3 regions of the Aquitalea magnusonii genome follow, and region 2 is predicted to be linked to each of the others. Evidence: predicted binding sites of a transcription regulator. Region 2 holds the regulator's gene; each other region holds the start of a gene.
The links. Region 2 encodes FNR, which switches genes on or off when oxygen is low (the NO sensors DNR and NnrR bind a similar motif). Its sites were predicted from a motif close to TTGATNNNNATCAA; they were not measured.
Positions count from the first base shown of each region.

Region 1 (3,764 bases), 1.5 Mb from region 2:
AGATAATTGCAAGAAGACGCGCATGTTACCGAATCTTGCCGGCCTTAGCGAGTGCCACGCTCTGCCAGGCCGGATTTGCCGCCAGTTGTGCGACAAATCCGCGTGCCGTGGGGTAGCGCAGCGTCACGCCCAGCTCTGCCAGGCGCTGGTGGCGAAAGCGGCGAGACTCGGCCATATAAGACCATAAAGCCGGGCTGACGGCGGCCTGCACCTCGGCCCGGCTCAGCCGTGGCGGCAGTGGCAGAGACAGCGCATCAGCCAGCATGGCGTACCAGTCGGTAATGGTGAGCGGTTCCTGATCGCAGGCATTGTACACACGGATGCCGCCACGGTTTTGCTGCAGGCTGGCAATACACAGGCTGGCCAGGTCGTCGGCATGGATATGGTTGCTGAAGCTGTCTTCCTCGGGGCGGATCAAGGGCGTGTTTTGCACAAGACGGGTCAGCGGCAGGCGTTCCAGCGCATAAATTCCCGGCGCACGCAGAATGCTCAGCTGGCTGCCATGGCGGCGGGCAAAGGCACGCAGGGTGTTTTCTGCATCCAGCCGGCGCCAGGCGCGCTCGGTTTGCGGCATGGGCGGCGAACATTCATCCAGCCAGTTGCCGGCGCTATTTCCATACACGCCAGTAGTGCTGATATAGCTAATTCGCTGTGGTATCCTGTCGGCTTTTGCCAGTGCGTACAACAACTTGCGCGTGCGGCTGTCGCGCAGTCCGTGGTTGGGTGGTGGTGCGGTTATCCACAGCTCATCGGCCAAACCAGCCAGCCGTTCCAGGCTGGCGGCATCGTCCAGATTGGCCATGATCGGGATGGCAGCGCCCGCGCGGGCGGTTTCTGCCGCTTGCGCGTGATGTGCCAGAACCAGCACTTTCCAGTGCTGCACGAGTCGGGGCAGGGCCCGCCGGGCGACATCACCCATACCTGCAATCAATAAAGTACGCATAGGCTGCATCTTACCGAGATTTGGAATAATAAAGGTACCCAATGACTTCCCAGGTCAAAGTGCTCCCGAGCGGGCATACGTTCAGTGTTGAAGCGCATGAAACCATTCTGGAAGCGGCTTTGCGCCAGAATGTCGGCCTGCCTTATGGCTGCCGTGACGGTGCCTGTGGCGCCTGCAAGGGCAAGGTAGTAGAGGGTGAGGTTAGCCAGGATGGCTATCAGGAAAAAGCCCTGCCAGAAAGCGAACGCGTTCAGGGCATGACCCTGTTCTGCTGTGCCCGCCCGCAAGGTGATATCACCATTGAAGCCCGTGAAGTGGCCGGTGCTGGTGACATCCAGATCAAGACCCTGCCGTGCCGCGTGGAAAGCATGGTCAAGATGCACGATGTGGCCGTGCTCAAGCTCAAGCTGCCGGTGTCCGAGCGCCTGCAATTCCGCGCCGGTCAGTACATCGATATCCTGATGAAGGATGGCAAGAAACGCAGTTTTTCCATTGCCAACGCCCCGCATGATGATGCCTTCCTGGAGCTGCATATCCGTCATCAGCCCGGTGGCAGTTTTTCCGACTATGTCTTCACCCAGATGAAAGAGCGCGAAATCATGCGCTTCAAAGGCCCGATGGGTTCTTTTTTCCTGCGTGAGGATTCGGACAAGCCCATCATTTTCGTGGCCAGCGGTACCGGCTTTGCGCCGGTCAAGGGCATTATTGAGCACGCCATCCATCACGGCATCCAGCGCCAGATGGTGCTGTACTGGGGCGCACGTACCAAGGCCGACCTGTACATGGCCGAACTGGCCGCCAGCTGGCAGGCTGCGCATGCCAACATCAGCGTGATTCCGGTATTGTCCGAAGCGCTGCCGGAAGATGCATGGCAAGGCCGTACCGGCTTTGTACACCAGGCGGTGCTGGATGACTTTGCCGACCTGTCCGGCTATCAGGTATATGCCTGTGGCGCGCCGGTCATGGTGGAATCCGCCCATCGCAGCTTCATTACCGAGCGCAAGCTGCCGGAAGACGAGTTCTTCTCCGATGCCTTCTTCCTGTCCAAGGATATGGGCGGCAACAAGCAGCCCTGAGCCTCAGATCTGCCGTATTCCAAAGCCCCTGCCATGCAGGGGCTTTTTCTTTGCCGGTATCGGCAGATACCGGCACACCCCTACCCGAAATGAATAATGTGCCAGCATGGTTTTGTTTTTTTGGAACTTTCCATGCGGCGATGCGTGGTGAACGGATTGTTGATTTGCGTCAACATCCACATTTTTTGTAGGGTTATTATGACCATCGACTAATCAATCAAGGCGGCAAACCGCCAGCTAAGGAGTGGGAGATGGAACTGCTGGGTCAACTTCTTTCCGACGATGTCGGTGTTCTGGGTTTGGCAACCATTGTCTTTGCTACCGTGGTGGTATGCGGTGTGATTTTTGTCATCAGTCGCAAGGTGAAAAACGCCGGGCCGAATGACTGATAACGGTTTTATTGTGGTGTAGGTGTAGGTGTAGATTTCCTCTTGATGTGTGTGTTGGTGGATACGGTGGTGGGCCGTATCCATTTTTTTTGCCTGTTTTTATCTGTAACTTTTAATTTAATAATTTGTACTTATTTATTGCTAATAAGCCGTGGCGATAAATTTATAAATTCAATTGGGATATCAGTAGCTTCCCGCCTATAACCCAGCCATCTTCATTTTCTGCCGTTCCATCCTCCCATTTTTCCATTTGATCCTGGTCAAACATCTGCTTGTAGATTCTGGAAGCCTTTTACATCCGCTACTATCATCACATCAACGAATTAGAAATTAATAATATACAGATAGTTTTCAGGTTAATGTATTTCACGGAGAACGAAAATGTCCACTGAAACGGAAGTACAAGGTGGGGGAGCACCCAAACTGAAACTGGGTGCGCTCACCGCACTGGTAGTGGGTTCCATGATTGGCGGCGGCATCTTCTCGCTACCGCAAAACATGGCGGCAGGTGCCGGTGCCGGCGCCATCATCATTGGTTGGGCCATCACCTTTTTGGGCATGCTGACACTGGCATTTGCCTTCCAGATGCTGGCCAACCGCAAGCCGGAAGTAGAAGGCGGTGTATATGGTTATGCCCGCGCTGGTTTCGGTGACTACATGGGCTTCAACTCAGCCTGGGGTTACTGGATTTCGGCCTGGATCGGCAACGTTTCCTACTTTGTGGTGATGTTCTCGGCACTGGGTTTCTGGTTCCACGCTTTTGGCGATGGCAACACGCCGACGGCCATCATCTGCGCATCCATCTTGCTGTGGGGCCTGCATTTCCTGGTACTGCGTGGCGTGCATGGTGCGGCATTCATCAACACCATCACCACCATTGCCAAGCTGGTTCCGCTGGCGCTGTTCATCGTACTGGTGGTGTTTGCCTTCAAGATCGATACCTTCAATCTGGACTTCTGGGGTAATCCGAAGCTGGGCTCCATTGTCGACCAGGTGAAGAGCACCATGCTGGTGACTGTGTGGGTGTTCATCGGTATCGAAGGTGCGTCGATGTTCTCTGGCCGTGCCGAAAAAATGAGTGATGTGGGCAAGGCCACTGTAGTCGGTTTCCTGCTGACCATTGCCCTGCTGGTAGCGGTATCGGTACTGGCGCTGGGTGTGATGACGCAACCCGAACTGGCCGCACTGAAGAACCCTTCCACCGCCTATGTGCTGGAAAAGGCCATTGGCCCCTGGGGTGCCAACATCATGAATGCCGGTCTGGTGATCTCGGTGGGTGGTGCGCTGCTGGCCTGGACGCTGCTGGCTGCTGAAGCGCCTTACCTGGCCGGTAAAGACGGTGTGATGCCGCGCATC
Region 1 covers NZ_AP018823.1:109,526-113,289, forward strand. Annotated here, with positions in the region: gene DLM_RS00575 (NAD(P)-dependent oxidoreductase) at 26-943, opposite strand; gene DLM_RS00580 (CDP-6-deoxy-delta-3,4-glucoseen reductase) at 985-2,019, shown strand; gene DLM_RS00585 (DUF3149 domain-containing protein) at 2,271-2,408, shown strand; gene arcD (arginine-ornithine antiporter) at 2,790-3,764, shown strand, end outside.
Region 1: a site for FNR is predicted at 2,179-2,192, ahead of DLM_RS00585 (DUF3149 domain-containing protein). Genes of this name have one in related genera too.

Region 2 (3,764 bases):
GCGACATCATTGCCAGCCCAACCGGCGAGGCCATTATTCGTCTGCATCGGCAGTCCACTTCCCTGCCACCGGATGACACCAGCAGCGACGGATAGCGTCACAAACCGTAATGTGTTGTAAAAAACCATCACTTTTCAAACAGAAAGCCCGCTAAAAGCGGGCTTTTTTTCCCTGTTTTTCCGAGGGCTTTCCCTTGGAAAACAGTCATCATTTCATCAAATTGTCTTCGAATAACGTGCCTTGGTTTCACGCTCACGCAAGTGGCGGTCAAACAACATGGCGATATTGCGAATCAGGAAACGCCCCTTGGGCTCCACCATCAGGAAGTCGCCGTCAAAAGTCAGCAGGCCCAGCTTGTGATACTCGCGGATGGCGGGCAGCTCGGCAGCAAAATACTCGGCGAAATTGATGCCGTGTACCTGTTCGATGGCCTCCACCGACAGCGAGAAGCGGCACATCAAAGCCTGGATGATGCCACGACGCAGGATGTCGTCCTGATCCAGCACCATGCCGCGCATCACTGGCAGGCGGCCTTCGTCCAGTGCGGCGTAATAGCTGTCCAGGTCTTTCTCGTTCTGGCTGTAACAGGGGCCAACCTTTCCGATGGAGGACACGCCAAGGCCGATCATGTCGCAGTCGGCATGAGTGGAATAACCCTGGAAATTGCGCTGCAAGCGGGCCTGGCGCAAGGCAATGGCCAGGTCGTCCTCCGGCTTGGCAAAGTGGTCCATGCCAATGAATACATAACCGGCATCCGCCAGGCTCTTTACTGCATCCTGCAGGATGTCCAGCTTGGTGCTGGCAGCAGGCAGGTCAGCCTCGTTGATGCGCCGTTGCGGCATGAACACCGTGGGCAAATGGGCATAGTTGTACAGCGCCAGACGGTCCGGAGCGATGGCAATCACCTTGTCCAGCGTGCGTTTGAGCGACTCGCGCGTTTGCAGAGGCAGGCCGTAGATCAGATCCACGCTGACCGACTTGAAGCCGGCTTCGCGTGCAGCCTCAATCACCTCCAGCGTTTCCGCCTCGCTTTGCACGCGGTTGACTGCCTGCTGCACCTGCGGATCGAAGTCCTGAATACCCACGCTCATGCGGTTGAAGCCCAAACGCGCCAGATGATGCACGGTTTCACGACCCACCTTGCGCGGGTCGATCTCGATGGAATATTCTCCCTCCGGCAAAAAATCGAAGTGCGTTCGCAGCATGCTCATCAGCCGGTCAAGCTGCGCATCGGACAGGAAGGTCGGCGTGCCGCCGCCAAAGTGCAGCTGGATGATTTTTTCCCGGCAACCAAGTGCAGCGGCAACCAGCTTGATCTCTTTTTCCAGATAGTCGAGATAACGGTCGGCGCGGCTTTTGTCCTTGGTGATGATTTTGTTACAGCCGCAGTAGTAACATACCGTGTTGCAGAACGGTATGTGAACGTACAATGATATTGCGTTCTGATGCATGCCCAGATGGCGCTGCATCAGCCAGCTTTTATAGTCCTTCTCGCCAAACACCGGGGTAAACCGGTCTGCGGTCGGGTAAGAAGTGTATCTTGGGCCAGAGCCATCAAGACGTTCGATCAATGCTCGGTCGAACTCACAGTGGGTAGGCGAAAACGGATGGGTGGTGTGCATGTCGTCGGGTATTGATAGTCAAACGTCAGGTGGACTGGTAAATTTGCGGAAAACGTGCGAATTCCGCTTTGACAAGGGTCAAGCTTCTTTACAGGGTTGTACAAAACACTCGATGTCAGACCAAAACCAACACACTCTGCATGCACTGAAGGTGTCCTGCTCCAACTGCAGCTTGCGCGAACTCTGCCTGCCCATCGGGCTGAACCGCGACGAGATGACCCAACTGGACGCAGTGATCCGTCAGAGCCGCCGCCTCAAGCGCGGTGAGTACCTGTTCCGCAGCGGCGAGACCTTCAAGTCCCTGTTTGCCGTGCGTACCGGTTTCTTCAAGACCAGCGTCGCCAGCCAGGATGGTCGCGAGCAGGTCACGGGCTTCCTGATGTCCGGCGAACTGATGGGCCTGGACGGCATTTCTTCCAATGTCCACGGTTGCGATGCCATCGCACTGGAAGACAGCGAAGTGTGCGAACTGCCCTTCAACCGCATGGAAAGCCTGGGGCGCGACATTCCCAGCCTGCAGCATCACTTTTTCCGGCTGATGAGCCGCGAGATCGTGCGTGACCAAAACGTCATGCTGCTGTTGGGCAATATGAAAGCGGAAGAACGTCTGGCCGCCTTCCTGCTGAATCTGTCGCAGCGCCTGTCCACCCGCGGCTTTGCCGCCAACGATTTCATCCTGCGCATGAGCCGTGAGGAAATCGGCAGCTTCCTCGGCCTGAAACTGGAAACCGTCAGCCGCACGCTGTCCAAGTTCCAGCAGCAAGGCTGGCTGAGCGTGGACCACAAGCACATCCAGCTGATCAAGGCCGATGCACTGAAAGACCTGATCTCCGGTTGCACCCACGCCAACGGCGTATAAGCCGGCAGCACGCTAGCAAACCATCCGGGCGGTGGGCGCCAAGGCGCCTTACCGCCCTTCTTGCATCTTCTGCCCATCCGGGCAGGCGCGCCATTCTCCGCAAGCACTAACTCTTCCGGGCAGGGTATTACCAGCGCCCGATCAGCATGCCGGCCACCAGTTGCTCGGCCCGTTCGGCCACTTCGGCCAGCTGCGCGGCCGCGGGCTCGCCGCGTACCACCACGGCGGGCAGCACTTCGTGCCAGCCATAGCCAGCGATGATGCGCCGCATGGATTGCAATGCGCCCAGACCATCGTTTCCCGCCGACACCAGCAGCAGGCAGGCCAGCCCCTCGGTGCGGCCCTGCGCCGGGTAGAAGGTGCGGTCAAAGAAATCTTTCAGCTTGCCCGCCATATAGCCAAAATTCTCCGGCGTTGCCAGCACGATGCCGTCTGTTGCCAGCAAATCATCCAGCGTGGCCTGCTCGGCGGGCAGGCAGTTGAACTGCAGGTCATCGGCCAGCCCCGCTACGCTGGCACGCACCGCCGCCACCAGTTGCAAGGTGCGACCGGTCTGGCTGGCATACAACAGAAGCAAGCGCTTCATGTGGCCGGACTCCCTTGCAAGCTGGCCATCAATGCTTGCAGGCGCGTTGCTTCGGGCCAGCCGGGCGGCACCACGAAGCCGCGCGCCACTTCCTCCCAGTAGCCATCGCCCAGCGGCAGCAGTTCGGCCACCAGTTGCGGCACTACGGCCTGATGCAATTCCTGGCGCAGGCTGTGCTGTTCGCGCACTTCGGCTTCGGCCACACGGGCCGGTGCCAGCCAGCTCAAGCGTGACAGCCACAACCAGCGCGATGCCGGGCTGGTTGCGGGCCAAGGCTGCAAAAGCGGGCTGATCCAGCCTTGCAGCTGATCCGCTGCCAATGGCGGGACGAGGCGTGTCGGTCGGGAATAGAAAAACCAGCCGGCCAGCCGGGCCTGGCTGGCACAGCCAATAAAGTCGGGCGGCAGGACGCGCCGGGCCAGGGGGTGGCGGGACAGCTGCAACTGCGCCTGCAATTTACCCGCCTTCAGCAGCCAGGCATCGCGCAGACTGGGGCCTACCAGACTGTCCGGCCCCTCGCCCAGTTGCAGATAGAATTTGCTGGCGGTTTCCACGTGCAGCGGTTCGCCATCCAGCCGGATCAGGAAATCAAACTCGCCGATGGTGCGGCCGCTGGCGTCTTGCAGCGGCAGATTGGCGGCCACCAGTTCGATATGGGGCGCAAGGTGAAACCAGAAAGCCAGCAGCCGTTCGGCAT
Region 2 covers NZ_AP018823.1:3,467,326-3,471,089, forward strand. Annotated here, with positions in the region: gene DLM_RS16490 (RrF2 family transcriptional regulator) at 1-95, shown strand, start outside; gene hemN (oxygen-independent coproporphyrinogen III oxidase) at 216-1,622, opposite strand; gene fnr (fumarate/nitrate reduction transcriptional regulator Fnr) at 1,735-2,481, shown strand; gene DLM_RS16505 (flavodoxin family protein) at 2,609-3,067, opposite strand; gene DLM_RS16510 (DUF1853 family protein) at 3,064-3,764, opposite strand, start outside.

Region 3 (3,764 bases), 1.1 Mb from region 2:
CAGATCGACCTGGTCAAACCAGGCATCATCCACATTGGCATGCAAAAAGCCCTGGGTATCCAGCGCGGTATGCAGGCCGTAGCGCTGCTTGATGGCGGTGAATAGTGCGCCGACAAATTCTGGCTGCATCAGCGGCTCGCCACCGGATACCGTGACGCCACCGGCAAATTTGAGAAAGCCGGCATAAGGTGCGATTTCCGCCACTGCCTGTGCCACCGTCAGTTGGCGACCGGCATGCAGCTTCCAGGTATCCGGGTTGTGGCAATACTGGCAGCGAAACTGGCAGCCGGACATGAAATAGACAAAACGCATGCCCGGCCCGTCCACTCCGGCACCGCTTTCGGTGGAGTGGACATAGCCGGTCAGCTCACCCTGACTGAGCGGCGCATGCACCACATGCTGCTGGGTCATGAGAACTCCTGATGAAAAAACCGCCCGTCAGCATCTGCCGGCGGGCGGGTGGATGGACAAACCGTGACGGGCTTACAGGCTGCTGTGGAAGGTACGGTTGATCACATCCAGTTGTTGTTCTCGCGTCAGTTTGACGAAGTTCACCGCATAGCCGGACACGCGGATGGTGAGCTGCGGGTACAGTTCCGGGTGTTCCATGGCGTCCAGCAGGGTTTCACGACGGAATACGTTCACATTCACATGGAAACCGCCGGCAGCGGCAAAGCCATCCAGACAATGCGACAGATTGGCAACGCGGTCCTCTGCGGTATGGCCCAGCGCATCCGGCGTGGCCGATGCGGTCCAGCTGATGCCATCCAGCGCAGCGGCATAGGGCAGCTTGGCCACCGAGGCACCGGCCGCAACAAAGCCATGCACGTCACGACCGTTCATCGGATTGGCACCCGGCGCAAACGGCTCGCCAGCGCGACGGCCGCACGGGGTGTTACCGGTTTTCTTGCCATACACCACATTGGAGGTAATGGTGAGCACCGACTGGGTGGGCGTGGCATTGCGGTAGAAATACGGCTGGGCCTTGATCTTGTTCATGAAGGTTTCGGTCAGCCACACTGCCATGCTGTCCACCCGGTCATCGTTATTGCCATAGGCTGGGTAGTCGCCCTCGATGCGGTAGTCCACCGCCAGGCCGTCTTCGTTGCGGATGACATGTACGCGGGCATGCTTGATGGCCGACAGCGAATCCGCTGCCACCGACAGCCCGGCAATGCCGCAGGCCATGGTGCGCAGGATGTCACGGTCATGCAGCGCCATCTCGATACGCTCGTAAGCGTATTTGTCGTGCATGTAATGGATGCAGTTGAGCGCTTTCACATAAGTGGCGGCCAGCCAGTCCATCATCTTGTCGAACTTGGCCATCACCGTGTCAAAGTCCAGCACATCATCGGTAATCGGTTCGAAGCCATGGGCCACCACGGCACCGCTCTTTTCATCGCGACCGCCATTGATGGCATACAGCATGGCCTTGGCCAGGTTGGCGCGGGCACCAAAGAACTGCATCTGCTTGCCGATACGCATGGCCGACACGCAGCAGGCAATGCCGTAATCGTCGCCCCAGTAGGGCCGCATCAGGTCGTCGTTTTCGTACTGGATGGAGCTGGTATCGATGGACACCTTGGCGCAGAAGTCCTTGAAGCCCTGCGGCAGCGCGGTGGACCACAATACCGTGAGGTTGGGCTCCGGTGCCGGCCCCAGGTTGTACAGGGTATTGAGGAAGCGGAAGCTGTTTTTGGTCACCAGCGTGCGGCCATCCTCGCCCATGCCGCCAATGGATTCGGTCACCCAGGTGGGGTCGCCGGAGAACAGCTGGTCGTATTCCGGAGTGCGCAGGAAACGCACGATGCGCAGCTTGATCACCAGATCGTCAATCAGCTCCTGTGCCTGTGCTTCGGTCAGCACACCGGCAGCCACATCACGCTCGATGTAGATGTCGAGGAAGGTGGCAATGCGACCCAGCGACATGGCGGCACCGTTTTGCTCCTTCACCGCAGCCAGGTAGGCAAAGTAGGTCCATTGCACGGCTTCGCGCGCATTCACCGCCGGGCGGCTGATGTCATAGCCGTACTTGGCTGCCATTTCGCGCAGCTCATCCAGCGCGCGGAATTGCTCGGACAGCTCCTCACGCTGACGCAGCACATCTTCGGAGAAGACGGCGTCGTCCAGTTCGTGGAAGGCTTGCTGGCGCTCCTTGCGCAGGAAATCGGTACCGTACAGGGCGACACGGCGATAGTCGCCGATGATGCGGCCACGGCCATAGGCATCCGGCAGACCGGTGATGATGCCGGATTTGCGCGCCGCCAGGATTTCCGGGGTATAGGTATCGAACACCCCCTGGTTATGACTCTTGCGGTATTTGCTCCAGACTTCCTTGATCATCGGGTCCAGGGTAAAGCCATAGGCAGCCAGCCCGGCTTCCACCATGCGCAAACCACCGTTTGGCATGATGGCGCGCTTGAGCGGGGCATCGGTTTGCAGGCCGACAATCAGTTCCAGCTTGGGATCGATATAGCCCGCATCGTGAGCGGTAATGGAAGTGCCACGGTCAGCCGAGACATCCAGCACGCCCTTTTCCCGCTCCTGTTTCAGCAATTCGCCCAGCGCAGCCCACAAGGCCTGGGTGCGCTCGGTCGCGGCGGCAAGGAAGCTGGCGTCGCCAGCATAAGGTTGGTAATTGCGCTGGATGAAGTTACGCACATCGACACGGGTTTGCCAGTCTCCGGCGGCAAAATCCCGCCACGGGTCGGCTTGTACGGCTTGTTGAGCAATCGATTCCATGACTATCTCCTGATTGAAGCCCGAAATTGTTCTCTATGGAAACAATACTACATTCGATATCGAAAATAAGAGCTTGATGCAGATCAAACTAGGACCGCACAAAGCGCCCTGACTGGCCAATAGGGAAAATCCAGCCCCCGCCTGAACGGCAAGGTGTCAGCCACCGCATACACAGAACTGTTGATAATCAACACCATAGCAGCAAAACAGGCAAAGTGCCTGCCTTGCAGCCGCACCTGGCATCTTTTGCCGCCAAAGCCACAAGCACCGGCAGCCACCGCGCAACCACCCCACGCGCAGAATAAGGCTACTGCGCAGCGAACAGGCCAATATGTTCGATTTCAAACATTCATGTTTTTCATAGTGAATGTTAACTACAGGTGATATGCAAGAATATATGTAGTATTACTACGATAAAAAACAGGAACTCTTGCCGCTCCAGACACTCTGCCATCGTTCACAGCACCAGGAGCCATCATGATCGCGTACAGAAAAGTCATGGCCATGACAGGACTTTGCCTGCTGACCGCCTGCAGCCAGCAACAAAGCGAACAGGTACAGCAAGCGGCCTCAGCCGCCATCGGCGCAGCCCACAATAGCCTGCAAGCCAGCAGCGCACCGCTTGCCGCACTGCGCCAGCAGGCAAGCAATGTCACGGCAGAAGCCAAGCAGCACGCGGCAACACTGCTCACGGAGAACCCGGCACTGGGCAATGCCGTGGCCATCCTGAAACAGGCGTCAGACAAGGCGGATGGCAAGCAGCAATGGCAGGCGCTGGAACACAAGGTAGGAAAGTACCCGGCCGACATCGGTCTGTACCAGACCGGCGTGGTGGCGGAGGCGTTGCGGCAACTGCTGGGCAGCAAATTTGCCGTGTTCCAGCAGAACATGCAGGTCAGCGGCCCGCTAAGCCGGGACCAACTGCTCTATGTCAGTGGCAACAAGCCGCACGAAGGTGGCAGCGAGATGGCCTACCTGCTGCTGGACCCAGCCAGCAGGCAGCTGGAAGTCGGCCTCATCGA
Region 3 covers NZ_AP018823.1:2,391,505-2,395,268, forward strand. Annotated here, with positions in the region: gene pflA (pyruvate formate-lyase-activating protein) at 1-411, opposite strand, end outside; gene pflB (formate C-acetyltransferase) at 484-2,742, opposite strand; gene DLM_RS11430 (hypothetical protein) at 3,220-3,764, shown strand, end outside.
Region 3: a site for FNR is predicted at 2,816-2,829, ahead of pflB (formate C-acetyltransferase). Genes of this name have one in related genera too.